DNA from 2 places in the Corynebacterium vitaeruminis DSM 20294 genome. Region 1 is predicted to be linked to the other one. Evidence: riboswitches for the same ligand, from Rfam matches in the RefSeq annotation. Region 1 holds a riboswitch; the other holds the start of a gene.
The links. Region 1 has a riboswitch for cobalamin ahead of B843_RS06050 (ABC transporter substrate-binding protein). Riboswitches for the same ligand answer to the same signal wherever they lie in the genome.
Positions count from the first base shown of each region.

Region 2: another riboswitch for cobalamin. It lies ahead of B843_RS04040 (energy-coupling factor ABC transporter permease); the one in region 1 lies ahead of B843_RS06050 (ABC transporter substrate-binding protein).

Region 1 covers NZ_CP004353.1:1,299,649-1,315,231, forward strand. Annotated here, with positions in the region: gene B843_RS06035 (6-phosphofructokinase) at 1-711, shown strand, start outside; gene B843_RS06040 (hypothetical protein) at 726-1,334, opposite strand; gene gatB (Asp-tRNA(Asn)/Glu-tRNA(Gln) amidotransferase subunit GatB) at 1,598-3,103, shown strand; cobalamin riboswitch at 3,295-3,458, shown strand; gene B843_RS06050 (ABC transporter substrate-binding protein) at 3,522-5,054, shown strand; gene B843_RS06055 (ABC transporter permease) at 5,044-5,991, shown strand; gene B843_RS06060 (ABC transporter permease) at 5,991-6,821, shown strand; gene B843_RS06065 (ATP-binding cassette domain-containing protein) at 6,821-7,651, shown strand; gene B843_RS06070 (ABC transporter ATP-binding protein) at 7,641-8,405, shown strand; gene B843_RS06075 (aldo/keto reductase) at 8,531-9,634, shown strand; gene B843_RS06080 (LysE/ArgO family amino acid transporter) at 9,728-10,405, opposite strand; gene B843_RS06085 (LysR family transcriptional regulator ArgP) at 10,475-11,344, shown strand; gene B843_RS06090 (hypothetical protein) at 11,423-12,094, shown strand; gene B843_RS06095 (glutathione S-transferase family protein) at 12,156-13,235, opposite strand; gene B843_RS06100 (HNH endonuclease family protein) at 13,352-14,065, shown strand; gene B843_RS14185 (DoxX family protein) at 14,161-15,249, shown strand.
Region 2 covers NZ_CP004353.1:849,890-865,472, forward strand. Annotated here, with positions in the region: gene ppc (phosphoenolpyruvate carboxylase) at 1-1,376, shown strand, start outside; gene B843_RS04010 (tRNA threonylcarbamoyladenosine dehydratase) at 1,417-2,184, shown strand; gene B843_RS04015 (TatD family hydrolase) at 2,181-2,906, shown strand; gene B843_RS04020 (ParA family protein) at 2,869-3,966, opposite strand; gene B843_RS04025 (nuclear transport factor 2 family protein) at 4,067-4,420, opposite strand; RNA gene ssrA (transfer-messenger RNA) at 4,479-4,859, opposite strand; gene B843_RS04030 (alpha/beta hydrolase) at 4,936-5,712, opposite strand; gene B843_RS04035 (MFS transporter) at 5,715-6,902, opposite strand; cobalamin riboswitch at 7,022-7,202, shown strand; gene B843_RS04040 (energy-coupling factor ABC transporter permease) at 7,242-7,973, shown strand; gene B843_RS04045 (energy-coupling factor ABC transporter substrate-binding protein) at 7,986-8,333, shown strand; gene cbiQ (cobalt ECF transporter T component CbiQ) at 8,338-9,066, shown strand; gene B843_RS04055 (energy-coupling factor ABC transporter ATP-binding protein) at 9,090-9,869, shown strand; gene B843_RS04060 (siderophore ABC transporter substrate-binding protein) at 10,103-11,086, shown strand; gene B843_RS04065 (ABC transporter permease) at 11,090-12,037, shown strand; gene B843_RS04070 (iron chelate uptake ABC transporter family permease subunit) at 12,030-13,025, shown strand; gene B843_RS04075 (iron ABC transporter ATP-binding protein) at 13,022-13,783, shown strand; rRNA gene B843_RS04080 (16S ribosomal RNA) at 14,322-15,583, shown strand, end outside.

The DNA of each region.
Region 1 (15,583 bases):
AAGGGCGCCCAGTGGCTCTCGGACAACGGCATCCCCGTCGTCGGCGTGCCTAAGACCATCGACAACGACGTCAACGGCACCGACTATACCTTTGGTTTCGACACCGCGGTCTCCGTGGCCACCGACGCCATCGACCGCCTCCACACCACGGCGGAGTCCCACAACCGCGTCATGATCGTCGAGGTCATGGGCCGCCACGTGGGCTGGATCGCCCTGCACGCCGGCATGGCTGGCGGCGCGCACTACATCGTCATCCCGGAGCAGCCCTTCGACATCGCGGAGATCTGCAAGAAGATGGAGCGCCGCTTCCAGATGGGCGAGAAGTACGGCATCATCGTCGTCGCCGAGGGCGCGCTGCCCGAGGAGGGCACGATGGAGTTCGCCGAGGGCGGCGTGGACCAGTTCGGCCACCAGACCTTCAACGGCATCGGCCAGGTCATCGGCGACGAGATCAAGAAGCGCCTCGGCCACGACGTGCGCACCTCGGTGCTCGGCCACATCCAGCGCGGCGGCACCCCGACCGCCTTCGACCGCGTGCTGGCCACCCGCTACGGCGTTCACGCCGCGCGCGCCTGCCACACCGGCGACTTCGGCAAGATGGTCGCCCTCCACGGCGAGCACATCGAGCTCATCTCCTTGGAAGAGGCAGTCGGCTCGCTGAAGGTGGTCCCGGAGGGCCGCTACCGCACCGCACGTGCGCTGTTCGGCTAAAGCCTGAGCTTTTTCTAGGCGCACGCCTGCTGGCATTCACCGGTGGGCGTGCGCCTTTGTGCTTCCACGGCCTCGATCTGCTCCGAGATGCAGCCAGCGAGATCGCTGGGGCGGAGGAACTCCTCGACGGGGTCGAGCCTTCGAAGCGCCTGAGCAATCGCGCCGTCGGCGCGGCGTGCCTCCATGTCGGTGAGCCCGTGCATCCGCGGGGCGACGGGGAAAAGCTTCTCGAACGCGAGCAAGCCTTCCTCTACCGCGTAGTCGGCGATCAGGGGGAAGCGCAGCAGCGCCTTGGCCACGAGGTAGTGCAGCTGCACGTACCCATCCAGGGGGTCGTCCAGGAGGATCGGACCGTCGTACTCCGGGCGCCCTTCGGCGGCGAGCCTTAGCCAATGGCGCCATTCCTGGCGATGGGACTCGCGCTCCTCGAGCCAGAGCCGGACGTCGTCGGCGAGCTCGCCGTAGGCGCCGGGGAGCCCGGAATGGTCGAGCAACGCGCCGTTCATGAAGGCGGAGACGAGGCGCCGGACGAGCAGCTGCTCGCGGTAGGCGGCGGGGTAGCAGCCGCGCTCGGAGAGGAAGACGGTCAGCGGCGGGGTGGGCAGAAAGGACAGCGGGTACACGGTGACTCCTTGGTCGCTCGGTGGTGTGTTCCCCTCGCACGCTACGGCGGCATACGCGGCGTGTCTCGGCCGGGCGCGGGCAGGGCCCGAAATCTGTGGATGGTTCCACTGGGTGAGACGGCAGGGGAGAGTTATCCACAGAAACCGGCCCGATTCCCCTTTTCCGCGGGCTCGCGGGATGGGTTTTTCGTCGATAAGCAAATGCGAAAGCAGCCGACGGGGTCTAGGCGACGGTGCAATCGGTGCATAGTAGTATTGTCCGCATGACTAGCGCTATGTACGACCTGATGGACTACGACGAGGTCCTTGAGAAGTTCGATCCGGTGATGGGCCTTGAGGTGCACGTCGAGTTGGCGACCGAGACCAAGATGTTCTCCGCGCCCTCCGCGCACTTCGGCGCAGCGCCCAACACCAACGTCGACCCCGTCTCCCTCGGCCTGCCTGGCGCGCTTCCCGTGGTCAACGCCAAGGGCGTGGAGTGGGCCATCAAGATCGGCCTGGCGCTCAACTGCAAGATTGCCGAGTCCTCGCGCTTCGCGCGCAAGAACTACTTCTACCCGGACCAGCCGAAGAACTACCAGATTTCCCAGTACGACGAGCCCATCGCCTACGACGGATACCTGGACGTCCTGCTGGACGACGGCACCCCGTGGCGCGTGGAGATCGAGCGCGCGCACATGGAGGAGGACACCGGCAAGCTCACCCACATCGGCGGCGCCGACGGCCGCATCCACGGCGCGACCACCTCGCTGGTCGACTGCAACCGCGCGGGCATCCCGCTCATCGAGATCGTGACCAAGCCGATCGAGGGCGCAGGCGAGCGCGCGCCCGAGGTGGCCCGCGCCTACGTCGGCGCGCTGCGCGACCTGGTCAAGGCGCTCGGCGTGTCCGACGCCCGCATGGACCAGGGCTCCATGCGCTGCGACGCCAACCTCTCCCTGCGGCCGATCGGCCAGAAGGAGTTCGGCACCCGCACCGAGACCAAGAACATCAACTCTTTGAAGTCCGTCGAGCAGGCCGTGCGCTTCGAGATGCAGCGCCAGGCGCAGGTGCTCGAGGACGGCGGCGAGATCGTGCAGGAGACCCGCCACTACCAGGAAACCGACGGCACCACCTCCAAGGGACGCCCGAAGGAGACCGCCGAGGACTACCGCTACTTCAACGACCCGGACCTGCCGCCGGTCATCGCGCCGAAGGAGTGGGTCGAGGAGATCCGCGCTACGCTGCCGGAGCTGCCGTGGGTGCGCCGCGCCCGCATCCAGAAGGAGTGGGGCCTGAAGGACGAGGAGATGCGCGACCTCGTCAACGCCGGCGCACTCGACCTCATCGTCGAGACCGTTGAGGCGGGCGCCGAGCCCACCGAGGCGCGCTCCTGGTGGGTCGCCTACCTCTCCCAGAAGGCCAACGAGGCGGGCGTCGAGCTCGACGCCCTGTCCATCGCCCCGGCGCAGGTGGCTCGCGTCATCGCGCTGGTTAAGGAGGGCAAGCTCACCAACAAGCTGGCCCGCCAGGCCGTCGACGGCGTGCTCGCCGGTGAGGGCGACGTGGACGAGGTGGTCAAGGCACGCGGCCTCGAGGTCGTGCGCGACGACGGCGCCATCGAGAAGGCCGTCGACGAGGCGCTCGCCGCCAACCCGGACATCGTGGAGAAGTACAAGGCCGGAAACAAGAAGGTCACCGGCGCGATCGTGGGCGCGGTCATGAAGGCCACCCGCGGCAAGGCTGATCCGGCCCAGGTGAACAAGCTCATCGCCCAGAAGCTGAAGTAGGAAGCAAGCCCTAGGACTCAAGCCTCAAGCCCCGTTGCAGCGCGCGCCGCGCCGAGCGGGGCTTGCGTCGTCCCGGGGTCGCGGAAAAGTTGGTTAGCATACCCTGAATGAGGGGGCTTGAGGCGGGGGTTAGGTCGTGCGCCGCCGAGGCGCTAAAATGATAGAGGTTTTCAGTAGTGGGTTTCTACTGAAATTCACACGTCGTGCCTCGGTGACCCCGCTCCCGCGGGGCGTTTTGCGCGCTGGGGAACGCGGTGCAAATCCGCGACGGTCCCGCCACTGTGAGCGACCCCGCACTCGGTCATCGAGGGGCGGGGCCGTGAGTCAGATCGCCGGTTACGCGAGGCGCTTTTGTCCTACACTTTCTCCCGGAAGGGAGTGCACGAGTGATGCCGAGGAGCATCGGAAAGAAGGCGACATGCGATTGAAGCGACTGGCGACGGTGCTTGTGGCATCGGCCATCGCGCTGGCTGGCTGCAGCGTGAGCGATTCCCAGGATCAGGGGGGCGCGGGGGAGAAGCACCTTAACGTCGAGACCGTCTACAAGGCGGACACGACCGACCCCCACACCGTGGGTAACCCCTACTTCTTAAGCTCGGGCGCGTTCGAGACGCTCACGAAGGTTTCCCAGGAGGGCACGCTCAAGCCGTGGCTTGCCGACAGCTGGGACTCCCAGGACATGATTCACTGGACCTTTGCCCTCCACGACGGCGTGAAGTTCCACAACGGCAAGGCCATGGATGCGGAGGCCGTGAAGAAGAGCATCGAGCACGCCATCCAGGTCAACCCGGCGATGGCCAAGAGCCTGCCCATCGAGTCGATGTCCGCCGACGGCAAAACCTTAAGCGTGGTCACGACGAAGCCGCTGGCGACCCTGCCCTCCGCCTTTGCACACTACAACGCCGTGATCACTGACGTCGATGACTCCGGCTCCGCCCCCGTGGGTACCGGCGCCTTCAAGTTCACCTCCCTCGACATCGCCCAGGCTGGCGAGCTCGAGGCCAACCCCGACTACTGGGACGGCAAGGCCAAGCTGGACACGGCGACGCTCACCGCCAATGAGGATGCGAACACCCGCATGATGGATCTCCAGTCCGGCCAGACGGACGTCATCTTCCGGCCCTCGCTGGAGAACCTCGACGCGCTGAACTCCGACGACATCAAGGTGGAGACCGTGGCCTCCTCGCGCGTCTACGAGCTCATGTACAACTACGCTAACCCTGCGTCGGGTTCCCTGTGGTCGAACGAGGAGTTCCGCAAGGGCTTCGATGCGCTCATTGACCGCGAAGGCATCAACAGCTCGATTCTCAAGGGCAACGGCGAGGTCGCCGTCGGCCCGTTCTCCCCGTCGTCCCCGGCCGCCATCGACGGGCAGGCGCCCGCCTTTGGCGTCGACAAGGCGCTGGAATACTTCAAGAACGCAGGGCTGAGCGTCGACGGCGGCCAGGTGACCAAGGACGGCGCGCCGCTTAACTTCACCATCGCCACCTACACCGCCCGCGCCGAGCTGCCGCTCATCGCGCAGGCGATCCAGGACCAGGCGAAGAAGGTGGGCATCACCTTGAACATCGTGACCCCCGATAACATCGACGAGTTCCTGCAGGCAGAGCCGTGGGACATCGCCACCTACGCGCTCAACACCACGACCCGCGGCGACGGCTCCTACTTCGTCTCCAGCTCCTACGCCTCCGACGGCGCGCTCAACTACGGCAAGTACAACGACGCGGAGCTCAACACCATGATCGACAAGTTCAATACGACCATCGATCAGGACGAGCGCATGAAGCAGGTCCAGGAGATCGGCACCTACCTGCAGGATCACACCGTGAACTCCTACATCGTCTTCCCGCACACCTCCGCGGCGCTGAAGACCTCCGTGAGCGGCTGGGTCACCCCGCCAAACGAGCACGAGTACCCGCTCATCACGAAGGACCTCGACATTGCGTCCTAGCCTTCGCGCGTGGGGCAGGAGGGGGCTGGGCATCGTCCTCAGCTTCCTCTTCCTCACGATTGTCAGCTTCGGGGTCGGCTCGATCGCGCCCGGCGACGCGTCGCTCTCGCTCCTGCGCACGGACACCGTCGCGGTCAACACCGACGACGTGGCCAGCGTCCGGCACGAGCTGGGGCTCGATCGGCCGTGGCCGGAGCGCTACCTGCGCTTCCTTGGCGGGCTCACGCGCGGCAGCCTCGGCGACTCCTACTTCAGCGGGCACACCGTCACGGGCGACATCGCGAAGGCCGCGCCCATCACTATCAACCTCTCGCTGGCCTCGCTGGTCCTCGCGGTGGCGTTCGTGCTTGTCCTCGGCTGGCTGGCCGCGAAGTATCAAGGCTCGCTCCTTGATAAGTTGATTCTGGGACTGTGCTACGTCGGCGCGGCGCTGCCCAGCTTCTGGCTGGGCCTCCTGCTCATCTCGCTCTTCGCGGTCTCGCTCGGCTGGCTGCCGAGCTCCGGCTGGCACGGGGGCCGCGGGCTCATCCTGCCCACGGTGGTGCTCGCCGTCGCGATCGCGCCGCCGTTCATCAAGGTGTTCCGCGGCCGCTTCATCGAGGTCGCGGACTCCGATTTCGTCCGCGCCGCCCGCGCCCGGGGGTTGAAGACCTCCACCATCGAGCGGCGCCACGTGCTGCGCGGCACGCTGGTCCCGATCGTGACCATGCTGGGCGTGAGCCTAACCAGCCTGCTGTCGGGTTCGGTCGTGGTCGAGGTCGTCTTCGGCCTGCCCGGCCTGGGAAGCATGGTGATGGAGGCGATCGGCCGCCGCGACTGGCCGGTCGTGCAGGGTTTCGTTTTCGTCATCGGCGTGGTCGTCATCGCAGTCATGCAGCTTGTCGACGTCGCCTGTCGGCTCATCGACCCCTCCCTGAAGGCGGGTGAAAGGGCGTGATGAAGCTTCTACAATCCTCTCGCTCGCTGGGATGGCAGGTGGCCCTCGTCCTCGCGCTGGTCGCCCTCGTCCTGCTCGGGCCGTGGATCGCGCCGTACGACCCGGTCGCCGTCGACCTGGGGAACGTGCTGGCCGCGCCGAGTGGGCAGCACTGGCTGGGCACCGATCAGCTCGGCCGCGACCTGTTCTCCCGGGTGTTGGCCGGTGGCCAGCGCACGGTGGGGATCTCGCTCGCCGCGATCGTCCTGTGCATCCTCGTCGGGGCAACCCTGGGCCTGCTCTCCGGAATTAAAGGAAAGTGGCTTGACTGGGGCGTCATGCGCGTCTCTGACGCCTTTCTTTCCTTCCCGGAATACGTGGTGGCCATCGTCATCACCGGCATCCTCGGCGCGGGCTACGTCAACCTGCTGCTGGCCATCGTGGCAGTGAAGTGGGTGGGCTACGCCAAGCTCGTCCGCGCCATCGTCCGCGAGCAGCGCGGGGCGACCTATCTCACCGCGGCGCGGATCTCCGGCGCGGGCACTGGGCGCATCGTCGTGGGACACCTGGTCCCGCACGCCTGGGGACCTGTGCTGTCGCTGGCCACGGTCGACCTGGGCAAGATCGTGCTGCTGGTGGCCTCGCTGTCCTTCCTCGGGCTCGGCGTGCCACAGCCCGTCCCGGAGTGGGGCTTCATGCTCAACGAGGGGCGCCTTTACTTCGGCCAGACCCAGCTGCTCATGCTGGCGCCTGGCCTCGCGATCTTCCTCTTCGTTCTCGCCACCAGCCTGGTGGGGGACCGGCTCGCCTTGCGGCTGGGCCGGACCACGTCTGGGGAGGAGGAGAAGTAGTGTCGCACAACGAAAAGACCCACAGCCTGCTCGAGGTCCGCGGATTGCGGATCGGCGCGGGGGATAGGGAGCTCGTCCACGGCGTGGACCTCTTCGTCGCGCCCGGCGAGTGGCTGTCGATCATCGGCGAGTCGGGCAGCGGCAAGACGCTGAGCACGCTCGCGATCGCCGACCTCCTCCCGCGGGGCCTGCGCCGCGAGTGCGGGCGCCTCGACTTCGCGGGGACGGATCTCCTGTCCGCCTCCGGCGAGGAGCTGCGCCGGATCCGGGGTGCCGACATCGCCTACGTCTTCCAGGACTACGCGAGCGCGCTCAGCCCGTTCTACCGGGTCGGGGCCCAGATGCGGGAGGCGATGGCCGCCCACTTTAGCGTCGACAAGCGACGTGCAAACGCGCAGATCGCCGACGCGCTGAGCAAGGTCAACCTCGACCCGACGCTGGCGGGGAGGTACCCGTTCGAGCTCTCCGGCGGGCAGCTGCAGCGCGTGGTGCTGGCGATGGCGCTGCTCGCGCGGCCGCGGCTTGTCATCGCCGACGAGCCGACGACGGCACTGGATTCGGTAACCCAAAACGCCATCCTCGAGCTGCTCGACTCCCTGCGCGGCGAGCTCGGGTGCGCGATCACCTTCGTCACTCACGACCTGCGGTGCGTGCGCAACCGCGCGGACACGGTGGTCGTGATGCGTGAGGGGGAGATCGTCGAGGCGGGGCCGGCCGCGCGCGTCATCTCCGCGCCCCAGCACCCGTATACCCGGCGCCTGTTCGCCGCCGTACCCAGCATCGCCGGCGGGCAGGCACGACTCCCCGAGGAGGTCAACAGTGAAGGCTAACGCGCTCGACGTCCGCGGCCTGTCCGTGAGCTATCGCGGGCACGAGGTCCTCCAGGAGGTCGGCCTCACGCTGCCGACGGGAAAGTGCCTCGGGCTGGTGGGCGAGTCCGGCAGCGGCAAGAGCACCCTGGCCCGCGCGGTACTTGGCCTGCAACCCGCGGACGCCGGCGAGGTCTCGCTCTTCGGCGAGCCCTTCTTCTCCCTGCGGCCCGCCGCGCGGGCCCGCGTGCTGCGCAGGGTGCAGATGGTGTTCCAGAGCCCCTCTAGCTCATTTAACCCCCGCCGCGACCTGCGCTGGAGCGTGTCCGAGCCGCTGCGCTGCAACCCGGAGGCCCGCCTGCGACTGTGCCCCGGCGGCCAGCTCGACGAGTACCTCGAGGAGCTCATGCGCACCGTCCGCCTCGACCCCGCGCTGCTCGACAGCTACCCGCGGGAGCTGTCCGGCGGGCAGCTGCAGCGCATGGCGATCGCCCGTGCGCTGTCCACACGTCCTGGGCTGATCATCCTCGACGAGCCCACCTCCAGCCTGGACGTCTCGGTGCAGGCGAGCGTGCTCAACCTGCTCAAGGACCTCCAGGAGGCGCACCAGATGAGCTACCTGTTCATCACCCACGACCTCGGCGTGGTCCGGTTCATGGCCGACGACATCGCGGTGCTGCGGGAGGGGCGGATCGTGGACGCCTTCCCCGCGGGCGAGCTGCTCTCCCCGGCGCGCGACGAGTACACGAAGAACCTCGTGGCGGCGTTCATGTAGCCGCGCGGGTGCGGGCAGGGCGCGGGTAGGGTGCGGGCAGGTGCCCGCGCGGCGGTGAGGTGCCGCGGAAGAGGGCCCGCCAAAAAGTGCTGGCAACTTCCGCGAATTCGGCGCACACTGGGAGTATGAGTTACTCACGCAGCGCCCAGCCTATCTACACGCCCAGCCCCGCCCGCTACGAGTCGATGCCGTACCGCAGCGTCGGGCACTCTGGCCTCTACCTGCCAGCCATCTCGCTCGGGTTCTGGCACAACTTCGGCGACGACAAGCCGATGCAGACCCAGCGGGAGATCGTCCGCTACGCCTTTGACCACGGCATCACCCACTTCGATCTGGCCAACAACTACGGCCCGCCCGAGGGCGCCGCGGAAAAGAACTTCGGCCGCATCTTCGCCGAGGACCTCTCCCGCCACCGCGACGAGATCGTCATCTCGTCCAAGGCGGGCTGGAACATGGGTGCCGGCCCCTACAGCTTCGGCGGCAGCCGCAAGTACCTCTTCGACTCCCTCGACGCCTCGCTAAAGCGCATGGGGCTCGATCACGTGGACATCTTCTACCACCACCGCCCGGACCCGGACACCCCGCTGCAGGAGACCATGCTGGCCTTGCGCGACATCGTCGCCTCCGGCCGCGCCCGCTACGTGGGCGTGTCCTCCTACGGCCCCGACCTCACCGCCGAGGCCGCCGACTTCATGGAGGAGGAGGGCTGCCCGCTGCTCATCCACCAGCCAAGCTACTCCATCCTCAACCGCTGGGTCGAGGAGCCGGGCGACGAGGGCGAGTCCCTGCTGCAGTCCTGCGCGAACAACGGCCTCGGCGTCATCGCGTTCTCGCCGCTGGCGCAGGGCCTGCTCACCGACCGCTACCTCGACGGCGTGCCGGAGGATTCCCGCGCCGCGGCGGGGAAGTCCTTCTCCCAGTCCATGCTGAGCGAGAAGAACCTCTCCATGGTCCGCGCGCTCAACGACGTGGCGGCCCGGCGCGGGCAGTCGCTCGCGCAGATGGCCATCGCCTGGGTCCTGCGCGAGCAGGGCGCCTACGGCGCGGAGACGGTCAGCTCGGCGCTCATCGGCGCCTCGTCGGTGGAGCAGCTGGCGCACAACCTCGGCGCGCTCGACAACCTGCAGTTCTCCACCGAGGAGCTCAACGAGATCGACCGCCTAGCCAGCGACGGCGGCATCAACCTCTGGGCCGGTGCCACCGAGTCGAAGAAGCACGACGAGGGCTAGCTTCCCTTAGGATGGGAAAACCCCGCGTACCGGCCGAAGTGCCTGTTCGCGGGGTATTTTTCGGGGCGTCACTAAGGATAAGTTTTTGGGTGGTTACTGGAAGATGAGCCGTAGGCACATGGAAACCATGATGCAGCCGATCGCGAAGTTGATCACCTTCCACACCTTCGGCCGCGAGAGCACGCCGGACAGCGCGGCCGCGCCGTAGCCGACCGACGGGAACCACATCATGGACGCCACGAGCGCCCCGCCCACGAAGTACCAGCGCCCGACCTCGCCGTGCTGGTTGGCCAGGCCACCGACCATAACGAGCGTGTCGATCCACGCCGCGGGGTTGAGCCACGTGAACGCCAGGGCCATCATGACCGGCTTCACCCAGGCCCTTTGCTGGACCGTGGTTGCTTTTCGCGTATCGACGGCCACGGCCGAGGTCCCGCCGGAAAGGGGTTGGCCCACGGGTTCTTGCTCGTCGATGACGAGCGCCTTGGTGTCCTTGGCGAAGGAATCGCGGAAGCACTGGAAGCCGAACCAGGCGAGGTAGGCGGCGCCGAGCCAGCGCATGATGACGAGCACCATCGGCGCCTGGCTGACGATCGCGCCGACACCCGCGGTGCCGCCGATCATGAGGACGATGTCGGAGAGCATGCACACCGTGATGATCGGGCCGATCCCTTGGCGCTTGATGCCTTGCTTAATGATCAGCGCGTTCTGCGGGCCGATCGCGAGGATGAGGGACAAGCCGAGGAGGAATCCGGAGAGTGCGATGTTCATACGAAAAGTGTGCACCCGCCGAATGATTAAGTAAAATGAAAGTTTTTCAAGGTGGTTTAGAATAGCTTCATGAACCCCGTTCACCTGCAGACTCTCCTCGCCATCGCCGACGAGGGAAGCTTCGAAATGGCCGCCTACGCCCTCGGCGTCTCGCCCTCCGCCGTGAGCCAGCGCATCAAGGCGCTGGAGAAATCCGCCGGGCGCGTGCTGCTTCGGCGCGAGACCCCGGTGACCGTCACCGAGGCTGGCGAGGTCCTCGTCCAGGCGGCCCGGCGCATGGCGCTCGTCGAGGCCGAGACCGAGAATCAGCTCCGCAAGGGGCTCGGCCACATCCCGCTGAGCGTCGGCGTCAACGCCGACTCCCTGTCCACCTGGTTCAAGGAGGTGCTGGCCACCGCGGCGGGCTGGGGTGACGCCACCCTGACGCTGCGAATCGAGGACGAGGCCCACACGCTCGATCTTTTGCGCAAGGGCGACGTCCTCGGCGCCGTCACCCGCGAGCAGGATCCCGTCAGCGGCTGCGAGGTCGTGCCGCTGGGATCCATGAACTACTATCCCGTGGCCGCCCCCTGGCTGCTCGACCGGTTTACCCGAAACGGCGAGGTCGACTGGGTTAACCTCCCCGTGCTCCGCTTCGGCCCTCGCGACGGCCTGCAGGACCAGGACCTCATCAGCCGCGTCGGGCACCAGATCCGGCAGCGACGGGTCTCCCAGGTCCCGTCCGCCGAGGCCTTCATGGAGGCCGCCCGCGTGGGGCTCGGCTGGGCGCTGTTGCCCGAGGCGCAGGCCAGCGCGCTGCTCGGGAGGGGAGAGGTCGTGCTTGTCGACGACCAGGTCCTCGAGGTACCGCTCTTCTGGCAGCGCTGGCGGCTGGAGTCCCCGGCGCTGGAGCGGCTCACCGAGGCCGTCGTGGGGGCGGCGCGGGTGCTACACCCGTAGATTGTTTGTTTGCGCTGGTCAGGTTGTACTATCAAGTCGTTTTGCTGCCCTTCCCTCACACGCAAGGATTCATCCCCCATGCCCGATCTTCGCCACGCCGCCAAAGTTGTCGGTGGCTCAGCCCAAAAGACTGCCAAGTCGGTGACAAAAACGTGGCGTTGGGTGATGCGTGTGACCATGGCATTGCTTCTCGGACTCGTGGTGGGAGCAGCGACCGTCATGTTTGGAGTAGTCCCCAAGGCGACGCTGTTCCAGACGGCTGAAACCACGAGCGACACGAAGGTTATTCAAGCAGTCGAACGCGAGGAGCAGGTTGTCCTCCTGAGCCTAGGTATTCAAGGTCTCAAGTCCGACCGAAAGCAATTGGAATCCCTGGGATTCTCCTTCCCATTTACAGATCGAACCGTGTACCTGCAGTATTCCTACCGGGCAAAGCTGGGGATCAATGGAAAAGACGTCAAGGTGGAGCAGGCAGGGGACAATAAGTACAAGGTAACCATCCCCAAGTTCATTTTTATCGGCCATTTGGACGAGCACTTCGAGCCAGCCATCGAAAACAACTCCGCTCTTAGCTGGCTCACGTCCAAAAAAGATCCCAGCGAAATGATCAACGAAATTCTCAACGAGGATGAAATCAATGCCCGGCTAGATGAAAACAACCAGGCGCTAAAAGACCAAGCGAATTCCTTCTACTCAGGCATTATTCATGGAGTGGAGCCTTCTGCAGAGATTGAGTTCGCCTACCGCTAGGCGTCGACAAGCAAAAGCAAACCCGCGCTTTTTCTGGCAGCTGCCAGGGCGCGGGTTTTCGCTATTGCTGCTGGGGGAGCGGGTTCTTCAAGCGCTCGGAGGCGGGCAGCGGCTCAGGGAGTGTGACTCCGTCGGCGAAGGGGGAGCCGCCGAGGCGCTCGCGGCCGTGCTCGGTGAATAGACCGGAGAGATCGGGGCCGAGCGGGACGATCTGCGTGGGGTTGATGTCGGTGTGGACCTTGTAATAGTGCTGCTTGATCTCGGTGAAGTCGCAGGTCTCGCCGAAGCCGGGGGTCTGGAACAGGTCGCGCAGGTAGCCCCACAGCGCGGGCATGTCCTGGATTCGGTTGCGGTTGCACTTGAAGTGGCCGTGGTAGACCGCGTCGAAGCGCACGAGCGTGGTGAACAGGTAGATGTCGGCCAGCGTGATGTGCTCGCCCACGAGGTAGCGGCGGGTAGCAAGGCGCTCCTCGAGGGTGTCGAGGGCGTTAAAAAGGCGATGGTAGGCGGCCTCGTAGGCCTCCTGCGTGCCCGCAAACCCGCAGCGGTAGACGCCGTTGTTGACCTCGGTGAAGATGTACTTGATCAGCGGGTCCATCTCCTCGCGCAGCTCAGCGGGGTAGAGGTCGGGCGCGCCGGGGCGCTCGTAGGCCTTCCACTGGTCGTTGAAGTCCTTGACGATGGTGGGGTAATCGTTGGTGACCACCTTGCCGGTTGCCTCCTCGACCAGCGCGGGCACGGTGATCCCGCGCGGGTAGTCGGGGAAGCGGGCGAAGTAGGCGTCCTGGAGGCGCGGGATCTTCAGCACCGGGTCGATGCCGCCCGGATCCAGATCGAAGGTCCACGAGCGCACGTCGTGGGTGGGGCCCGCCAGGCCAAGGGAGATAACCCCCTCGAGGCCTTTGAGGCGGCGGACGATAACGGCGCGGTGTGCCCAGGGGCAGGCGCGCGCGGCGACGAGGCGGTAGGCGTTCGGCGTCGCCGACCAGTGCCAGGTCCCGTCCGGTTGCTGCGTTGGCTTGTCGATATCCGCCACTATTCGATCGCCGATGTAGTTGGTGTCGCGGACGAATTCGCCGTCGGGGGAGGCATTCCTGGCGTCCCCGGCCCAGTCGGTGGTTTGCTTACTTGATTGATTCATGGGGCCCACCCTAGCAGAGAATTGTTGACGTTTCACATAAATTGGGTGGGTGCTGATCTTTCGCCTCGAAGGAATGTTCGAGGCGTGGGTAGTGTGCGGGCTACAATGAGCGCATTATGGCACGCAGGAAGAAGTCGTTGGGCGCGAGGGTGGCAACCGCCGTCATCATCGCGCTCGTGGTGGTGGGGGCGGCGCTCGGAGCCGCCGAGTGGAGCGCGAGGCACGAAAGCCCTGTGGTCATCTCGCCCACCGCCAGCGAGGACGCCGCACGCCTCGACCGGCTTGCCGTGCAAGCCTACGATCCGGCGGCGCCCGCCTACGATCGCTCCCAGTTCGGGCAGGCCTGGAGCGACGACGTGTCGGTCGAGGGCGGACACAACGGCTGCGACACCCGCAACGACATCCTGGCCCGCGACCTCACCGGCGTGACCTTCAAGCCCGGCACCCGGAACTGCGTGGTGCTCTCCGGGCACCTGTCGGATCCCTACACCGGCCAGGAGCTCGACTTCCAGCGCGGCCAGGGCACGAGCGAGCTGGTCCAGATCGACCACGTCGTCCCGCTGGCGGATGCCTGGTATGCGGGCGCCAGCCAGTGGAGCGTCGACAAGCGGCAAGACTTCGCCAACGACCCCAGCAACCTGCAAGCGACCACGAAGGAAGCCAACCAGGCAAAGAAGGCCAAGACCGCCGACGAGTGGCTGCCGAGCAACCAGGCGTACGAGTGCACCTACGCGCGGCGCATCATCGCCGTCAAGGACGGCTACGGGCTGGCTGTGACGCAGGGCGAAAAGCAGGCGCTGCGTGACGCGCTCGCGACCTGCGGGGAGTAGGAACGCAGGAAAACAGGTGTGAAACCCGTATTTTTGTGGGGCGCGCCGACGCGTGCAACCGGCAACTCCCCGCTCAGTGACCTACCCTTGGAATCATGAGCGAGAAGAACATGCCCGATCGCGCAAGCGACTTCGACGACATCCCCACCTATGCGCCAGGCGAGGAGAAAAAGGCCTCCGGCTCGGCGCAGGGCAACGCCACGGCCAACGCCTACTCCCGCGCAGGTCGCGTGGCGCCGCAGTCGATCACGCCCGACGCTGGCAAGAAGTCCGCGGACGCCGCAGCGGCCGCGAGCGGCGCCGCCGATGCCAAAAACGAGACCGAGGTGCTGCCCAAGCAGGCCGCCGAAAGCGAGGAGACCACCGTGCTGAGCAAGCAGGGCGGCTACTCCAACGACCACAACGCGCGCCTGGCCTCGGACGCGCCGACCTCCAACTACGACGACGATGACTTCGCCCCCCGCGGCGGATCCTCCGAGCCGACCACGGTCTTCACGGCCGAGCCCGCTCCGGCTCCGGCTTCGGTCCCTGCTTCCTCGCCGGAGCCGACCCGGGTGATCGACACCGGCGCGCCGGTGTACGCCTCCGCGCCGGAGCCCGCCCCGGCGGCAGCACCCGCCCCGCTCCCGGCCGAGCCGTTGAGCGCCGACGCGGCGCCGGTGGTGCAGGCCAAGCGCGGCACGATGGACTTCGGCCTGCTCATCCTGCGCGTGGCCGTCTCGGCGTACCTGCTGCTCGACTCGATCCGCGTGTTCTTCAACATGGGCGCTAACGGAGGCCTCAACCAGCTGGAGGAGGAGTTCTCCTCCTACGCCGCGCCGAACCTGCTGGCCATCGGCGTGCCCGCCATGGAGCTGGCCGCGGGCGTCTTCCTGCTGTTCGGCCTGCTCACGCCGGTCGCGGCGGCCGTGGGCACCGCCGCCACGACCTTCCTGCTGGGGCACTTCGTCTACACCGCCGACTCGCTGGCGATCTTCGACATGCCCGACAAGGTGTGGCTGGGCCTCTTGCTGTCCGTCGCCACGCTGACCCTGCAGTTCACCGGCCCGGGCTGGATCTCCTTCGACGTCAGCCGCAGCTGGGCCAAGCGCCCGCTGTACAGCTCGTGGATCTTCGCGCTGCTCTCCGTCGCGGGCGCCGTCGCCCTGTGGTGGTTCGGCGCCGGGCTCAACCCCTTGGCATAGGCTCCGCTCGCTTGCTGCAGCCCTGCTTTCCCGTTTCGGGAGGCAGGGCTTTTGCTTTGCTTGTCGACGGCTAAAGCCCCGCGCGCCCCGATGCCTACTTGGTTACGTGGCGCCTTGCTCACACCGCAGTGTCACGCGTGCGCAGGTGCGCGGATTCGGGCGCGACCATGACCGGACACCGCGCGTCTGTGGGGCTGCAGATCTGACCACCTGTACGTTCGCGGCGGCTCGGGGTATAGATGCGCGGATTCTGGCGGGGCCATAACCGGATACCGCGCGTCTGCGGGAGGATGGGGAAAGGCGAAAGCCCCGCCGCCGGCAGGGTAACCGGAAG
Region 2 (15,583 bases), 450 kb from region 1:
AGGAGCTCAAGACCCCGCGCCCGCTGCTGTTCCCGGATGCCGCGCCCATGAGCGAGGTCACCGAGAAGGAGCTGGGCATCTTCCGCGCCGCGGCCCAGGCTGTGCGCAACTTCGGCCCGCAGTCGGTCTCGCACTGCATCATCTCCATGACCGGCACCGTCTCGGACATCCTCGAGCCGATGGTGCTGCTCAAGGAGGTCGGCCTGCGCGAGGTGGACGTGGTCCCGCTGTTCGAGACCATCGACGACCTCAAGGCCGGCGCCGGGATCCTGGAGAAGCTGTGGTCGGTGCCCTTCTACCGCGAGCACCTGCGCGCCCGCGGCGACGTGCAGGAGGTCATGCTCGGCTACTCGGACTCCAACAAGGACGGCGGCTACCTCCAGGCCAACTGGGCGCTCTACGACGCCGAGCTGGCCCTCGTCGAGCTGTGCAACGCCCACGGCATCGAGCTGCGCCTGGCACACGGTCGCGGCGGCGCCGTCGGTCGCGGCGGCGGACCGACCTACGACGCCATCCTCGCCCAGCCCAAGGGCGCGGTGTCCGGCTCCGTGCGCATCACCGAGCAGGGCGAGGTCATCTCCGCCAAGTACGGCGCACCCGAAACCGCCCGCCGCCACCTGGAGGCCTTCGTCTCCGGCGCGCTGGTGGCGTCGCTCACCGACACCGAGCCGATCGCCGACCCGGACCGCGCCTACGCCATCATGCGCGAGCTGTCCGACCTGTCGGGGCAGAAGTACCAGGAGCTCGTCGGCGACCCGGGCTTCATCGAATACTTCACCCAGTCCACCCCGCTGCACGAGATCGGTGACCTCAACCTGGGCTCGCGCCCGGCCGCCCGCAAGCAGACCACCGCCATCTCCGACCTGCGCGCCATCCCGTGGGTGCTGTCCTGGTCGCAGTCGCGCACCAACGTCCCCGGCTGGTTCGGCGTGGGCAGCGCCGTGACCCGCTGGGCGGGCGAGGACGCCTCCCGCTGGGAGGAGCTGCGCGCCCTGCACCGCGACTGGCCGTTCTTCCGCTCGGTCATGTCCAACATGGCTCAGGTCATGGCCAAGGCCGAGATCTCGCTGGCCCGCCTCTACGCCAACCTGGTCGACGACAAGCAGATCGCCGACCGCATCTACACCCTCATCGCCGAGGAGTTCGAGCTGACCAAGAAGGTCTACCTCGAGGTCACCGGCAACAAGGACCTCACCGCGGAGAACCAGCGCCAGGCCCGCTCGCTCAAGCGCCGCTACCCGTACCTTCTGCCGCTCAACGCCATCCAGCTGGAGCTGCTGCGCCGCTACCGCGCTGGCGACGACTCCTTCCTCGTGTCCAAGACGATTCAGGTTACAATGAACGGTCTTGCCACCGCGCTGCGTAACGCGGGCTAGCGCGGGCTAGCGCGAGCTAACGAACAAAGAAGGAGGCGCGGTGGAGCGTCACGCACGGCTTCGGCTGCTGTTGGGAGAAGAGGGGCTCGGACGCCTCAAGGACGCGACGGTCATGGTGATCGGGCTCGGCGGCGTGGGGTCCGCCTGCGCCGAGGCGCTCGCCCGCAGCGGCGTCGGCACGCTCATCCTGCTCGATCGCGACGTCGTCGAGGAAAGCAACATCAACCGGCAGGCGCTGGCGTTTACCTCCACGCTCGGCCAGGTCAAGACCGAGGTCATGGCCCGGATGGTCCACGAGATCAACCCCGCCTGCGTCACCCACGCGCGCCGGGTCTTTCTCACCCCGGACAACGTCGCGGACACCCTCGACGCGCTGCCTCGGCCCGACTACGTGCTCGACTGCATCGACACCGTCTCGCAGAAGCTCGCCATCGCCCACTGGTGCGCGAGCCACGCCGTGCCGCTTTTGTCCTCCATGGGCGCGGCCAACCGCCTCGACCCGGCCCAGTTGCAGTTTTCCAACCTGCGCAAGACCGCCGTGTGCCCGCTGACCAAGGTGATCCGGCTGGAGTGCAAGAAGCGCCGCATCAAGGGCGTCGAGGTGCTCTATTCCACCGAGCCGCCGCAAAAACCCGGCGCGCCCGGCGCCCGCACTAAGGGCGAGAGCCTCGGCTCCATGAGCTACATGCCGCCGATCATGGGGCAGATGATCGCGGGCAAGGTCATCCGCCGCCTGTCCGGCCTCGAGCCCATGCCGCGCCCGCCGCGCCTGTACCGCTCCCGCGAGGAGGCGCTCGCAGCCCAATGACGGTCCTGCTCGACACCCACTTCCACCTCGACTTCGTCACCGATCCCGCTCGCATCGTCGCTTCGCTTTCCGACGCCAAGGTGGCCGTCGTCGCACAGACCCTCCTGCCCTCGGCCTTCCTGGCCCAGGAGGGGGCGACCCCGGCCCGCTACGCGCTGGGCTTCCACCCCTGGTGGATCACCGATGAACGCCAGGTGGAAGGCGAGCTCGCCGTCTTCGCCGAAGCGCTGCCGCGCACCCGCTTCATCGGCGAGATCGGCCTCGACCTTGGCCCCCGGCGCGCCGCCAACGCCCCCCTGCAGCGCCGCGTCCTCGACGGCATCCTCTCCCGCCTAGGTGAGCACCACGTCATGTCCATCCACGCCGTGCGCGCGGCCACCGACGTCCTCGACGCCCTCGACGCCTCCGGCACCCAGGCGACGCCGGTCTTCCACTGGTTCTCGGGCACGAGCGACGAGCTCACCCGGCTGGTCCGCCGCGGCGGCTACGTCTCCATCAACCCCCGCATGTTGGAATCCAAGCGCGGGCGGGCGTTTGTCCGCCAGGTCCCGGCCGGGCGCCTCCTGCTCGAGACCGACCTGCCCGAGGGCCCCGGCTCCGCGCCGGACCCTGAGGCGGTCACCGCGGCCCTTCACGCCACGCTGGACAAGATCTCGCAGTTGCGCGGCCGCGACATGCGACCGGTCATTGCGCAGACGCAGGCACAGCTGTACGGCGCGTAGCTTCCTGGAAGCGCCCGAGCACCTCGCCGGCCAGCTGGTGGATGTTGGCCACGTAGTTGTCGCGCTGGTTGAGCTGCGCGCCGCGCACCCCGTCCGAGGACTCCAGCCCCGCGATGGGGGAGTGCACGTCCTGGGCGGTGGCGGGCATCGAGTGCATCTGCGGGACGTAGCCGATCATGTAGTCGTCCTGCTCGAAGCCCAGGCTGCGCCCGATCCGCGCGGCCTCGTCGGCGAAGCGGCCGCGGAAGCGCTCGAACGCGCCCACAAGCTGCTCCTGCCCGTTGGCCTTGCGCTTGACGTACTCCAAGGTGGTGTAACCGAGGTAGCGCAGCGCGCGGCCGTCGCGCCCGGGCAGCCGCAGCGGGGAGAGCTTCCGCTCTAGGTCGAAGGCGTGCGCGCCCCACGCGGCGATGCACCGCTCGGAGATCTCGCTGTACTCGGCGACCCACGCGTCGAACCAGCGCGAGAGGTTGCCGAAGGCGTGGAAGCTGAACAGGTCCGTCGAAGTCGGCGTCACGAACGCGTCGCAGCCCAGCAACACCGTGCGGTTAAACGGCCCCAGGCTGGGGCCGACGTCGAAAAAGATCACGTCGTAGTCGTCGCGGGACTCCACCGCCGCGGCCAGCTGCCCAGCCCAGTGGATGCGCCGGAAGTCGCCGGTCTTTCCGCCCTTCGCGGCCGACCACGCGTCGCTCATCACGTCCTCGATCTGCGACAGCGCGGGGTGCCCGGGCAGGACGTCCACCTTGAACCGCTTCGAGCGCACGGCTAGGAACTCGTGGTCGATGCTCGGCTCGCCCTCCATGAGCGGCAGGAACAGCGACACCACCGAGCGGGACAGGGAGCGCCGAAACGCCACGTCGTCGTCGGCCTCGTCGTGGTAGCCGTAGATGTCCGCCGTCTGGTCCTCGCTGAGCATGAGCTGGGTGGCGTTGCATTGCGGGTCGCAGTCGACGTAGAGCACGCGCAGGCCCTGCAGCGCGAAGTAGTGGGCCACGTTCGTCGACAGCGTCGTCTTGCCGACCCCACCCTTGTTGTTGAAAAAGCTCAGCGTGCGCACGGTGTTAGTCATGAGGTTCCTTGGCCAAGAGTCGTGAAATCCTTCTCACGATAATGGCAACCGATCCCCGCATGCCATTCGCGCGGGGGTAGTTTTTCGCTTATCGACGCCAAGGCGAGCGGTCCAAGCTCACCCGGGAGGCCGCCACCTTCGGCTGCCCGCCGACTTCTGCCACGTCGATCTCCACGCGCAGCGGCCAGGCCTGCCCCGACCCGTCGTCGGTGATCCCCGTGGTGATCCGGCCGACGATGCGGCCGTCGCCGAACTCCACCCCGCGCACGTCGATGCGGTGATAGACGAAGTCGCCGCGATCGATGCCCCTCATCCACTCGTCAAGCGTGGCAATGTGCCCGGTCATGTGGGTGAGCGTGGCATCCGGGGTGTGCAGGCTTCGCAGGGTGGCCGTGTCCCCGGCGTCCATCGCATTGATGAAATCTTCCCATAACTGTTCCATGCCGAAAGCCTACCCGATACGACAAAGCCCCAGCTCACGGGCGTGAGCTGGGGCTTATCCGTGGAGCCGCCGGGAATTGAACCCGGGTCCTACGTCACCTTGCCAGGGCTTCTCCGTGCGCAGTTCGCGCGGAATCTCTGCTCGACCCTCCGGATGGGGCAAACACCTCCGGATGATGGGCCCAGTCAGCAGTGGGAGTCCCCTTTGACCCTGATGACTCGATCAAAGAGCAAGTTCCCTAGTCGATGCCAGGATCTAGGCCAGGAACGGAGCCTAGGCTGACAGACACGCGTCGCTGAAATTAGGCAGCGAGGGCGTAGTCACGCTGAGAGTTGTTCTCTGCGTTTATTGATCGCTACGACGCTTATACGGTGGTCTCTAGCCTGCACCGGCACGCTTCCCCTGGCTTAATGCACGCAGTCGAAACCACATCGACCCCGTTGCACCCCGCGAATCATGGGGTTGTGCCAACTAATTCGCGGTGAGATAACCATACTCCCGCCCCCGTTAGTTGGTCAATGCCCAACGATCCACCCGCAGATCTCGTCGATGAGATGCGGCCCCTCCGGCTCGTTGAGCACCTCGTGGTAGGCGCCGGGAATCGGGTTGAAGGTGCAACCTCGCGCGGCGGCGGCGAACCGGCGCGAGCCCGAGATGTCGGCCAGCCCGTCCGCCTCGCCGTGGATGACCAGCGCCGGGACGTCCGGCCACTCGTTCACGCGGGAGAGGAAGCGGTACCCCTCCGCGGCCATGCTGGCCCCGGTCAGAAGCGGGACCCGGCCGGTGTAGACCATCGGGTCCGCCTGGTAGGCCGCCACCACCTTGGGGTCGTGGGAGAGCAGCGAGGCGTCGAGTGCCACCGTCGGCAGCCGGGGCACAAGGCGCGCGAGCGCCAGCCCCGCCCGCGCCGCCAGCGGGGACACGTGCGGCAGCGGCAGGAACGCCGGGCCGGTGAGCACCACGCCGGCGACCCCCTCCGGGTCGCGCAGGACGGACGCGGCCGTGACCAGCCCTCCCATCGAGTGGCCGAAGCAGAAGACCTTTTCCGTGCGCTTGTCCCCGGCCACTTCGGCGCGCGCCGTGAGGTGATCGTCGATAAGCAATGCGACATCGACCGCGAGGGGAGTGGCAAGGTTGACCCCGTGCCCGCGGTGATCGTAGAAGAAGACGTCGAGGCCTGCGGCGTTGAGGGCGTCGATGAGCGGGCGGAAGCGGCCGGAATGCTCCGCGTAGCCGTGGGAGACCAGCACGGTGGCGGTAGGCTGCGGCGCGGGGCTAAACGAAAGCGTCATGGCTATACCTTAAGCAGGCGCAGGCCCCACGCGATGAGCACCACGGCGAAGACCGCCCACAACGCGGCCAGCGCCGCCGCGATCGCGTAGATGGTGGTAAAACCCAGCACGACCGAGGTCACCGCCAGCCCGATCGGGCCAGCCACCTGCGAGATCGCCATGAAGATCGAGAACGTGCGCCCGCGGATCTGCTCCGGGACGGACTCGGTGACCACCACCATCTGCAGGGGGTTGAGCACGCCGCCGCCGAGCCCGGACACGGCCATGCCGGCGATGACCAGCCACGGTAAGTGCAGGAACCCCATGAGCCCGAAGCCCGCGATGTACAGCGACATGCCCAGCGCCCACGTGAGCCGCTCGCGGCTGGCCAGCTTCGTCGCCACCAGCCCCGCGAGCAGCATGCCCACCGCGTAGGCGGACATCGACACGCCCAGCAGGTGGGGCTGCCCGGAGGCCTGGAAGCGGGCGGGCAGCAGCACGGAGAGGTACGGGGTGACCAGCGCCATCGCCAGCAGTGTGTTGACCGCGAGCATCCGCACGACGGGGAAGCCGAGCGCCGCCCGCCAGCCGCGCCAGCCCGCGAAGTCCGCCTCCTCCGCCTCGTCCGCGGCGACCGGCGCGCCCAGCCGCAGCAGCGCCGTGAGCCCGGCCGCGCCCAGCGAGCAGCCTGCGGTGATCCACAGGACGTTCTGGATCGGCAGCGCCGACATGAGGAATCCGGCCACGGCCGGGCCGAGGAGGAAGCTGATGCCGCCGAGCCCCTGGTTGAGGCCGGACAGGAACGGCACGTCTTTGCCGCTGGCCACCGCCACGTCGCCCACCAGCGCCGCGCGCGCCGACATGCCCGGGATATCACCCACCGCGCCGATGATGCCGATCGCGATGAACCAGCCCAGCGTGAGGTCGGTGGTCGAGTCCACCACGATCAGCCCGATGACCGAGAGCCCGGAGATGATGTCGGAGACGATCGACATCGGCTTTCGCCCCACCGAGTCGATGAGGTTGCCGCCGAAGTACGCGAACAGCAGCGAGGGCACGGCGATCGAGGCCGCGACGATGCTCGCCGCCTGCGGGCTGCCCGTGCGCTCGAGCACCAGCCACGGCCACACGATGCCCGCCACGGCGTTGCCGAACATCGAAAGCGCCGCGGAGGCGAGGTAGATCCAGGCGGTGGAGGCGCGCTTTTCCATTACCCCATGCTATTGCATTGCTTGTCGACGCTTCGCTGGTGACCGCGCCGTAGGCGTCGACAAGCGAAATGCGTTAGTGGAAAAGTCCCTCAGATAGGGGAAGTGACCTAGGTGGTGGTTTATACTACGTGTGTCGCAGTGAACGGGAATGCCGGTGAGAATCCGGCAGCGGACCCCGCCACTGTATGTGGCTGACCAAGGCTTCGACCACGTGTGCCCCACTGTCTTCGGATGGGAAGGGGCGGTCGGATTTTTGCCGAGGCCACAAGCCAGGAGACCGGCTGCGACGACTGTACGTTTCCACCCGCGGGGACCCGGGTGCAGTAAGAAGGAAAACAAATGCATATCGCAGAGGGGTTCCTCCCCGTTTCCCACGCCATCGGCTGGACCGTTGTCGCGGCACCATTCGTGATTCACGGCGCGATGCAGGTCAATAAGCAGATCAAGGAAAAGCCCGACACCGGCCTGTTGCTCGGCGCGGCGGGCGCCTTCACCTTTGTGCTCTCCGCGCTCAAGATCCCGTCCGTGACGGGTTCCTCCTCGCACCCCACCGGCACGGGGCTTGGTGCGGTCCTTTTCAAACCTCCCGTCATGGCGTTCATCGGCACGATTGTCCTATTGTTCCAGGCGATCCTGCTGGCGCACGGCGGCATCACCACGCTGGGGGCGAACGTCACCTCCATGGCCATCGTTGGCCCGTGGGTGGGCTACGCCACGTGGAAGCTGGCGCGCAAGTGGGGCGCCAGCTTGGAGGTGGGCATCTTCTTCGCGGCGTTCACCGCCGACCTGTCCACCTACGTGGTCACCGCCTTGCAGCTGGCGCTGGCGCACCACACCGACTCGGTCGGGGGCGCGGCGGTGTCCTTCCTCGCGCTCTACGCGCCGACCCAGCTCCCGCTGGCCGTCGTTGAGGCGATCGTCACCGTGCTCATCATCCGCTCCCTTCGCGCGCTGGCGCCGAAGGAGCTCATCACGCTCGGCGTGGCAATGCCCTCCGAGGTGGGGGCCGTGCCCGAGTCGACGCCCGAAGAAGTCACCGCAGATTCCGACCAGCCGCAGGTCAAGGCATAGGGGGAGCACGTCATGAAGAAGAATTCACGCCTGGTTACCATCACCCTCATCGCGCTCGCGGTCGTCATCGCGGCCTTCCCGATGTTCTTCCACTTCGGCTCCTCCGACTCCGAGGAGCCCTTCGGCGGGACCGACGCCGGCGCCGAGACCATCGTCGAGGAGCACGACCCGGGCTACGAGCAGTGGTTCCACCCGCTCGCCGGCGAGCTGCCCGGCGAGGTGGAGTCCGGACTCTTCGCGCTCCAGGCCGCGCTCGGCGCGGGTGTGCTCGGCTTCGCGCTGGGCAACTACCGCGGTCGCAACAAGCGCGACAAGGAGCTGCTCGAGGCGGCGGGCGCCCCGCAGTCCACCGTGGCGTAGCCGCATGAACCCCCTGGAAAGGGCGGCAGCCAAGAGCGCGTGGGCGCACGTCAACGTCGGCGAGAAGCTGCTGCTGTTCATCGGGCTCATCATCGAGGTCCTCGTCCTGCCGCCTAAGGTGGGCGTCCCGCTCGTGGCGGTGACGGTTATCGCGCTCGCCTTCGCGGCGCGCGTGCCGCTGCGGCTGTACGTGGGGCTGGTGCTGGCCCCGGCGGTGTTCATCGCGCTGGGCATCATCCCGCTCATGCTCACCGTCAACTCCCACGGTGTGAGCATCAACCCGGCGGGCGTCGCCCCGGCGCTGGTGGTCATGGTGCGCAGCTTCGTTGCCACGGCCTCGATGATGGTGCTCACGCTCACCACGCCCATGTCGGAGTTCATCTCGTGGGCGAGCCGCATCGGCGTGCCAGAAGCCCTCACCTACGTGGTGGTGCTCATGTATCGCATGATCTCCACGCTCTTGGTCACCTCTCGCACCATGTGGGAGGCGCAGGCGATGCGGCTGGGGCACTCCAACCGCAAGAAGTGGATCTCGTCGATCGCCGCGCAGGCCGCGACCCTGTTCGTCCTGTCGCTCGAGCGCGCCCGTCGCCTCGGCGAGGGGCTCGAGCTGCGCGCGGACCCGAGCGCGATGGCCGTCGCGAACCCCCACCGGCCGCTTTCCCGGCAGCGCTTCGCGGGAATCATCGTCCTGCTGTGCCTGCTGGCGGCAAGCCGGCTGTTGATTAAGTAGAAGGAGAAACCACGTTGACAACCGTGCTATCCGCACGAGGCCTCGAGTTTTCCCACGAGACCACAGCCGTGCTCAAGGGCGTGGACCTCGACGTGTGCTCGGGCGAGACCATCGCCCTCCTAGGCCGCAACGGCGCCGGAAAGTCCACCCTGTTTCGCCTGCTCGCCGCGTCGTGGCGTCCGGGGGCGGGGTCGGTGACCCTGCATGGCGAGCCCTACGCCTACAACCGCAAGGGGCGCGATCGGGTGCGCCGCGCGGTGCAGCTGGTCTTGCAGGAGCCCGACGACCAGATCTTCGCCACCACCGTCCGCGCCGACGTCTCCTACGGCCCGGTCAACCAGGGCCTCACCGAGGCCGAGGTGAGCGAGCGAGTCGAGGCGGCGCTTGCCGCCACCGGCATCACGCACCTCGCCGAGCGCGTCCCGCACCACCTCTCCTTCGGGCAGCGCAAGCGGGTCGTCCTCGCCGGCGCGCTCGCCATGCGCCCCGAGGTGTTGCTTCTCGACGAGCCTACGGCGGGTCTCGACCCGACCGGCACGAGGGAGGTGGCCGCCTCCATCGAAAAGCTGACGAACGCAGGCACCGCGGTGGTGCTGTGCACCCACGACGTCAACTTCGCGTACGCCGTTTCCCGCACGGCGGCGATCCTTGTCGACGGCTCGCTCGTGTCCGGCCCGACCCGCGACATCCTCGCCGACCATGTCCTCATGGAGCGCGCGGGGCTCGAGGTGCCGTGGGCGCCGCTGGTCTCCCGGGCCCTGGGCAGGGAGGTCACCGACACCCGCGACCTGCACGACCGATAAGACCCGGGAGCCATCACCTCCCGGAACACAAATTCATAGCGAGAAGACCCGGCACGCATCCCCTCCGCGTGCCGGGTCTTTCGCGCCCCGGGGGTAATGAAAGACGTTTCGATACCCCTCGAAACGGGCAGGGCAGCGCGACGGGCGGGGGAGCGGGGTTGTCCAACTTAGGGTCCCCTGTGTACCTTTACGGGCGTAGGAAAACTTAGCCTTAGCTAACTTGAAAGGGAACCATGTCTCGCTCGACGCTCGCCGCGGTCATTGCCGCCTCCGCCATCGCCCTCGCCGCCTGCTCATCCGGGGCGACCGAATCCGCCTCGTCGACCAGCGCTTCCACCAGCACCGTGAGCATCGAGGACAACTACGGCACCGTCGAGGTGAAAACCCCTGTCCAGCGCGCCGCATCCACCGACAACCGCACCTTCGAGGTACTCGACCAGTGGGGCATCCAGCTCGTCGCGGCCCCCAAGCAGCTCATCCCGACGACGATCCCGGACTACAAGGACAACGACGACATCGTCGACCTCGGCAGCCACCGCGAGCCCAACCTCGAGGCGCTCGTCGCCGCCGAGCCGGACCTCATCATCAACGGCCAGCGCTTCCAGCAGTACTACGAAGACATCAAGAAGCTGAACCCGGACACCCCGATCATCGAGCTCGATCCCCGCGACGGCGAGCCGCTCGACCAGGAGCTCAAGCGCCAGGTCACCGACCTGGGCGAGGTCTTCGGCAAGCAGGCCGAGGCGCAGCAGCTCGTCGACGACTTTGACGCCGCCCTCGAGCGCGCGAAGAAGGCCTACAACGGCACCGACACCGTCATGGCCGTCAACGTCTCCGGCGGCGAGATCGGCTACGTTGCCCCCACCATCGGCCGCGTCTGGGGACCAATTTTCGACCTGCTGGGGCTCAAGCCCGCGCTCGAGGTCGCCGACGCCTCCTCCAACCACGAGGGCGACGACATCTCCGTCGAGGCCATCGCCGCCGCCAACCCCACCTGGATCTTCGCCCTCGACCGCGACGCCGCCATCTCCGCCGCCTCCGAGCCCGGCTACTCCCCGGCGCTCGACGTGATCAAGAACAACGCCGCGCTCGCCAACGTCGCCGCCGTCAAGGACGGCAAGACGCTTGTCGCCCCGGCAGATACCTACACCAACGAGTCCATCATCACCTACACGGAGATCCTGAACTCCATCGCCGACGCCTTCGAGGGCAAGTAGCCCATGACCTCCACCAGAGCAAGGCTGCTTCTCGCCTTCGCCGCGGTGGCGGCGCTGCTCGCGGCGTCGCTGGCCACCGGCCAGTACGACGTCCTCTCCGGCGACGACGGGCTCGCGATGTTAAACAACGTCCGCGTGCCGCGCACCATCGCGCTCGTCCTCGCTGGCGCCGCGATGGCCATGAGCGGCCTGGTCATGCAGCTGCTCACGCAGAACCGCTTCGTCGAGCCCACGACCACCGGCACCACCGAGTGGGCGGGGCTCGGCCTGCTTTTCGCCATGATCCTCGTGCCCACCGCCAGCGTGCTCGAGCGCATGGCCTTCGCCGTGGTCTTCTCCTTCATCGGAACCATGGTTTTCTTCCTGTTCCTCCGGCGCGTGTCCCTGCGTTCCTCGCTCATCGTCCCCATCGTCGGCATCATGCTGGGCGCGGTGGTCAGCTCCGTCTCGAGCTTCCTCGCGCTCAAGACGGACACCCTCCAGACCCTGGGCACCTGGTTCCAGGGCAGCTTCACCTCCGTCTACAAGGGGCAGTACGAGGTGCTGTGGATCGTGCTCGCCGTCGTCGTCGCCGTCTTCTTCTTCGCCGACCGGCTGACCATCGCGGGCCTCGGCGAGGAGCTGGCGACCAACGTCGGCGTCAACTACCAGCGCATGATGCTGCTGGGCACCGCGCTCATCGCGATCGCGACCGGGGTGGTCACGGTCGTGGTGGGCAACCTGCCGTTCGTCGGGCTCATCGTCCCCAACCTGGTGAGCATGTGGCGCGGCGACGACCTGCGCTCCAACCTCCCCTGGGTGTGCGCGCTCGGCATTGGGCTGGTCGCCGCCTGCGACCTGCTGGCGCGGATTATCATCGCCCCGTTTGAGATCCCCGTCTCGGTGATCCTCGGCATCGTCGGCGCGGTTGTCTTCGTGGCGCTCATCGTCAGGGGGACCCGCCGTGGCTAATGCGTTGAAAACCGTAGGCGTCGACAAGCGATACTGGATAGCGCTCGGGCTGATCTCTGCAACCGGCGTGGCCTGCGCCTTCGGCCTGCTCGCGTACGGGAACCCGATGCCGATGGGCAGCAGGGGCTTCTGGCTCATCGCGCAGCGCCGGCTCGATTCCGTCATCGCGATGGCCGTGGTGGCGTGGTGCCAGGCGCTGGCGACGGTCGCGTTTCAGACGGTGGCGAACAACCGGATCATCACCCCGTCGATTCTGGGCTTCGAGTCGCTCTACCGGCTCATCCACACCTCGACGGTGTTCTTCTTCGGCGCCGTGGGCCTGACGAACGCCCGCACGCTCGACATGTTCGTGCTGCAGCTGGTGCTCATGGTGGGGCTCTCGCTCGTCCTCTACTCGTGGCTGCTGACCTCGAGGAGCGCCAACCTGCACGCCATGCTGCTCATCGGCATCGTCATCGGCGGGGGACTGGGGTCCTTGACCACGTTCATGCAGCGCCTCCTCACCCCGAGCGAGTTCGACGTGCTCACCGCCCGGCTGTTCGGCTCGGTCAACAACGCCGACCCCGAGTACTATCCCATCGCCATCCCACTGTGCCTGGCCGCGGGGATCGCAATCCTTTCGCAGTCCCACCGGCTCAACGTCATGCAGCTGGGCCGCGACGTGAGCGTCAACCTCGGGCTCAATCACCGCCGGCTGTCGGTGATCGTGCTCGTCTTGGTGTCGGTGCTCATGGCCACCTCCACCGCGCTCGTGGGGCCGATGACCTTCCTCGGCTTCCTCGCAGCCACCCTCGCGCACCAGCTGGCCAGCACTTTCGACCACCGGTTCCTCTTCCCGCTGGCGTTCGCGCTGGCCTTCCTCGTGCTCACCGGCGCGTACTTCCTCATGAACCACGTCTTCTACGCCCAGGGCGTGGTGTCCATCATCATCGAGCTCGTCGGCGGCTCGGTGTTCCTCATCGTTTTGCTCAAGAAAGGCCGCTTGTGATCACCCTCGAGAAGGTCACCAAGACCTACACCTCCGACAACCAGCAGGTCCGAATCGGTCCGGTCGACCTCGAGCTGCCCCGCGGCGGGGTCACCGCGCTCGTGGGGCCGAACGGGGCGGGCAAATCGACGCTGCTGACGATGATCGGCCGGCTGCTCAGCCTGGACGCCGGCGAGATCCGCGTCGCCGGCCTCGACGTGACCACCGCCAAGAGCGGGGAGCTGGCGCGGGTCATCTCGATCCTGCGGCAGGACAACCACTTCGTCACCCGGCTGACCGTCCGCCAGCTCGTAGGCTTCGGCCGCTTCCCGTATTCGAAGGGGCGTCTGACGCGCGAGGACGATCGCATCATCACCCGCTACATCGACTTCCTCGGGCTCACCGACCTGCAGGGGCGCTTCCTCGACCAGCTCTCCGGCGGCCAGCGCCAGCGGGCCTACGTCGCGATGGTGCTGTGCCAGGAGACCGACTACGTCCTCCTCGACGAGCCGCTCAACAACCTGGACCTCGCCCATTCCATCGAGATGATGCGGCACATCGGCCGCGCCGCCAGCGCGTTCGGCCGCACGATCATCGTGGTCCTCCACGACATCAACTTCGCCGCCCGCTACTCCGACTGCATCTGTGCCGTCAAAGACGGCCAGGTCGTAGCCTTCGGCACTCCGGAGGAGATCATGAACGATGAGACGCTCTCGGCCGTCTTCGATACGCCCATCACCGTCATCGACGGCCCCCACGGTCGCATCGCTTGCTACTAGTTTTTGCTTGTCGACGCCGTTGGTTTGGTGTGTGTGAGCTGGGGATTTGTGTTGTGGGGTGGGGGTGTGTAGCTTTATGTGAGTCGCCGCGACCGACAGCGCCCCCTCTTTTGGAGAGTGTGTGGCGGGAGGAAAACTAGCGGGACGAAACATATTTTTTCTCATCGGTTGACCATCCTTGTTGTTTGTGTGTGGTTGCTGGTGTGGTTGTGTTGTTTGAGAACTCAATAGTGTGCCAATTTTGTACTTTTTTTGTTGCTTGTTGGTGTGGTTTGTGTGTGCTGTTATGGTGTGGTGTGGCTGGCAAGTGTGGCTTGCTTGTTAAAGACTGTGCTGTGATGGTGGGTGCTTACTGGTACTGGTGAGTGGCTTTTTGTGTGTGCCTTTTTGCCCCGTCGGGTGGGTGCACATGTATCATCTATTTTTTTTGGACAATCATTTTTGCGCTGCCATTTTTTGTGGTGGTGTGCTGGTTGTTTGTTTTTTTTGCTTGGTTTTGGGCTTTCCCAGAATGTTGGACAAGGTTTTTTTCTTGTTTTTTGTGGAGAGTTTGATCCTGGCTCAGGACGAACGCTGGCGGCGTGCTTAACACATGCAAGTCGAACGGAAAGGCCCAGCTTGCTGGGTGCTCGAGTGGCGAACGGGTGAGTAACACGTGGGTGATCTGCCCCTGACTTCGGGATAAGCTTGGGAAACTGGGTCTAATACCGGATAGGACAATCGTTTAGTGTCGGTTGTGGAAAGTTTTTTCGGTTAGGGATGAGCCCGCGGCCTATCAGCTTGTTGGTGGGGTAATGGCCTACCAAGGCGTCGACGGGTAGCCGGCCTGAGAGGGTGGACGGCCACATTGGGACTGAGATACGGCCCAGACTCCTACGGGAGGCAGCAGTGGGGAATATTGCACAATGGGCGCAAGCCTGATGCAGCGACGCCGCGTGGGGGATGACGGCCTTCGGGTTGTAAACCTCTTTCGACAGGGACGAAGCTTTTGTGACGGTACCTGTATAAGAAGCACCGGCTAACTACGTGCCAGCAGCCGCGGTAATACGTAGGGTGCGAGCGTTGTCCGGAATTACTGGGCGTAAAGAGCTCGTAGGTGGTTTGTCGCGTCGTCTGTGAAATTCCGGGGCTTAACTTCGGGCGTGCAGGCGATACGGGCATAACTTGAGTGCTGTAGGGGAGACTGGAATTCCTGGTGTAGCGGTGGAATGCGCAGATATCAGGAGGAACACCGATGGCGAAGGCAGGTCTCTGGGCAGTAACTGACGCTGAGGAGCGAAAGCATGGGGAGCGAACAGGATTAGATACCCTGGTAGTCCATGCCGTAAACGGTGGGCGCTAGGTGTAGGGGTCTTCCACGACTTCTGTGCCGTAGCTAACGCATTAAGCGCCCCGCCTGGGGAGTACGGCCGCAAGGCTAAAACTCAAAGGAATTGACGGGGGCCCGCACAAGCGGCGGAGCATGTGGATTAATTCGATGCAACGCGAAGAACCTTACCTGGGCTTGACATATGCAGGATCGGCGTAGAGATACGTTTTCCCTTGTGGTCTGTATACAGGTGGTGCATGGTTGTCGTCAGCTCGTGTCGTGAGATGTTGGGTTAAGTCCCGCAACGAGCGCAACCCTTGTCTTATGTTGCCAGCACGTGATGGTGGGGACTCATGAGAGACTGCCGGGGTTAACTCGGAGGAAGGTGGGGATGACGTCAAATCATCATGCCCCTTATGTCCAGGGCTTCACACATGCTACAATGGTCGGTACAACGCGCTGCGAGCCTGTGAGGGTGAGCGAATCGCTGA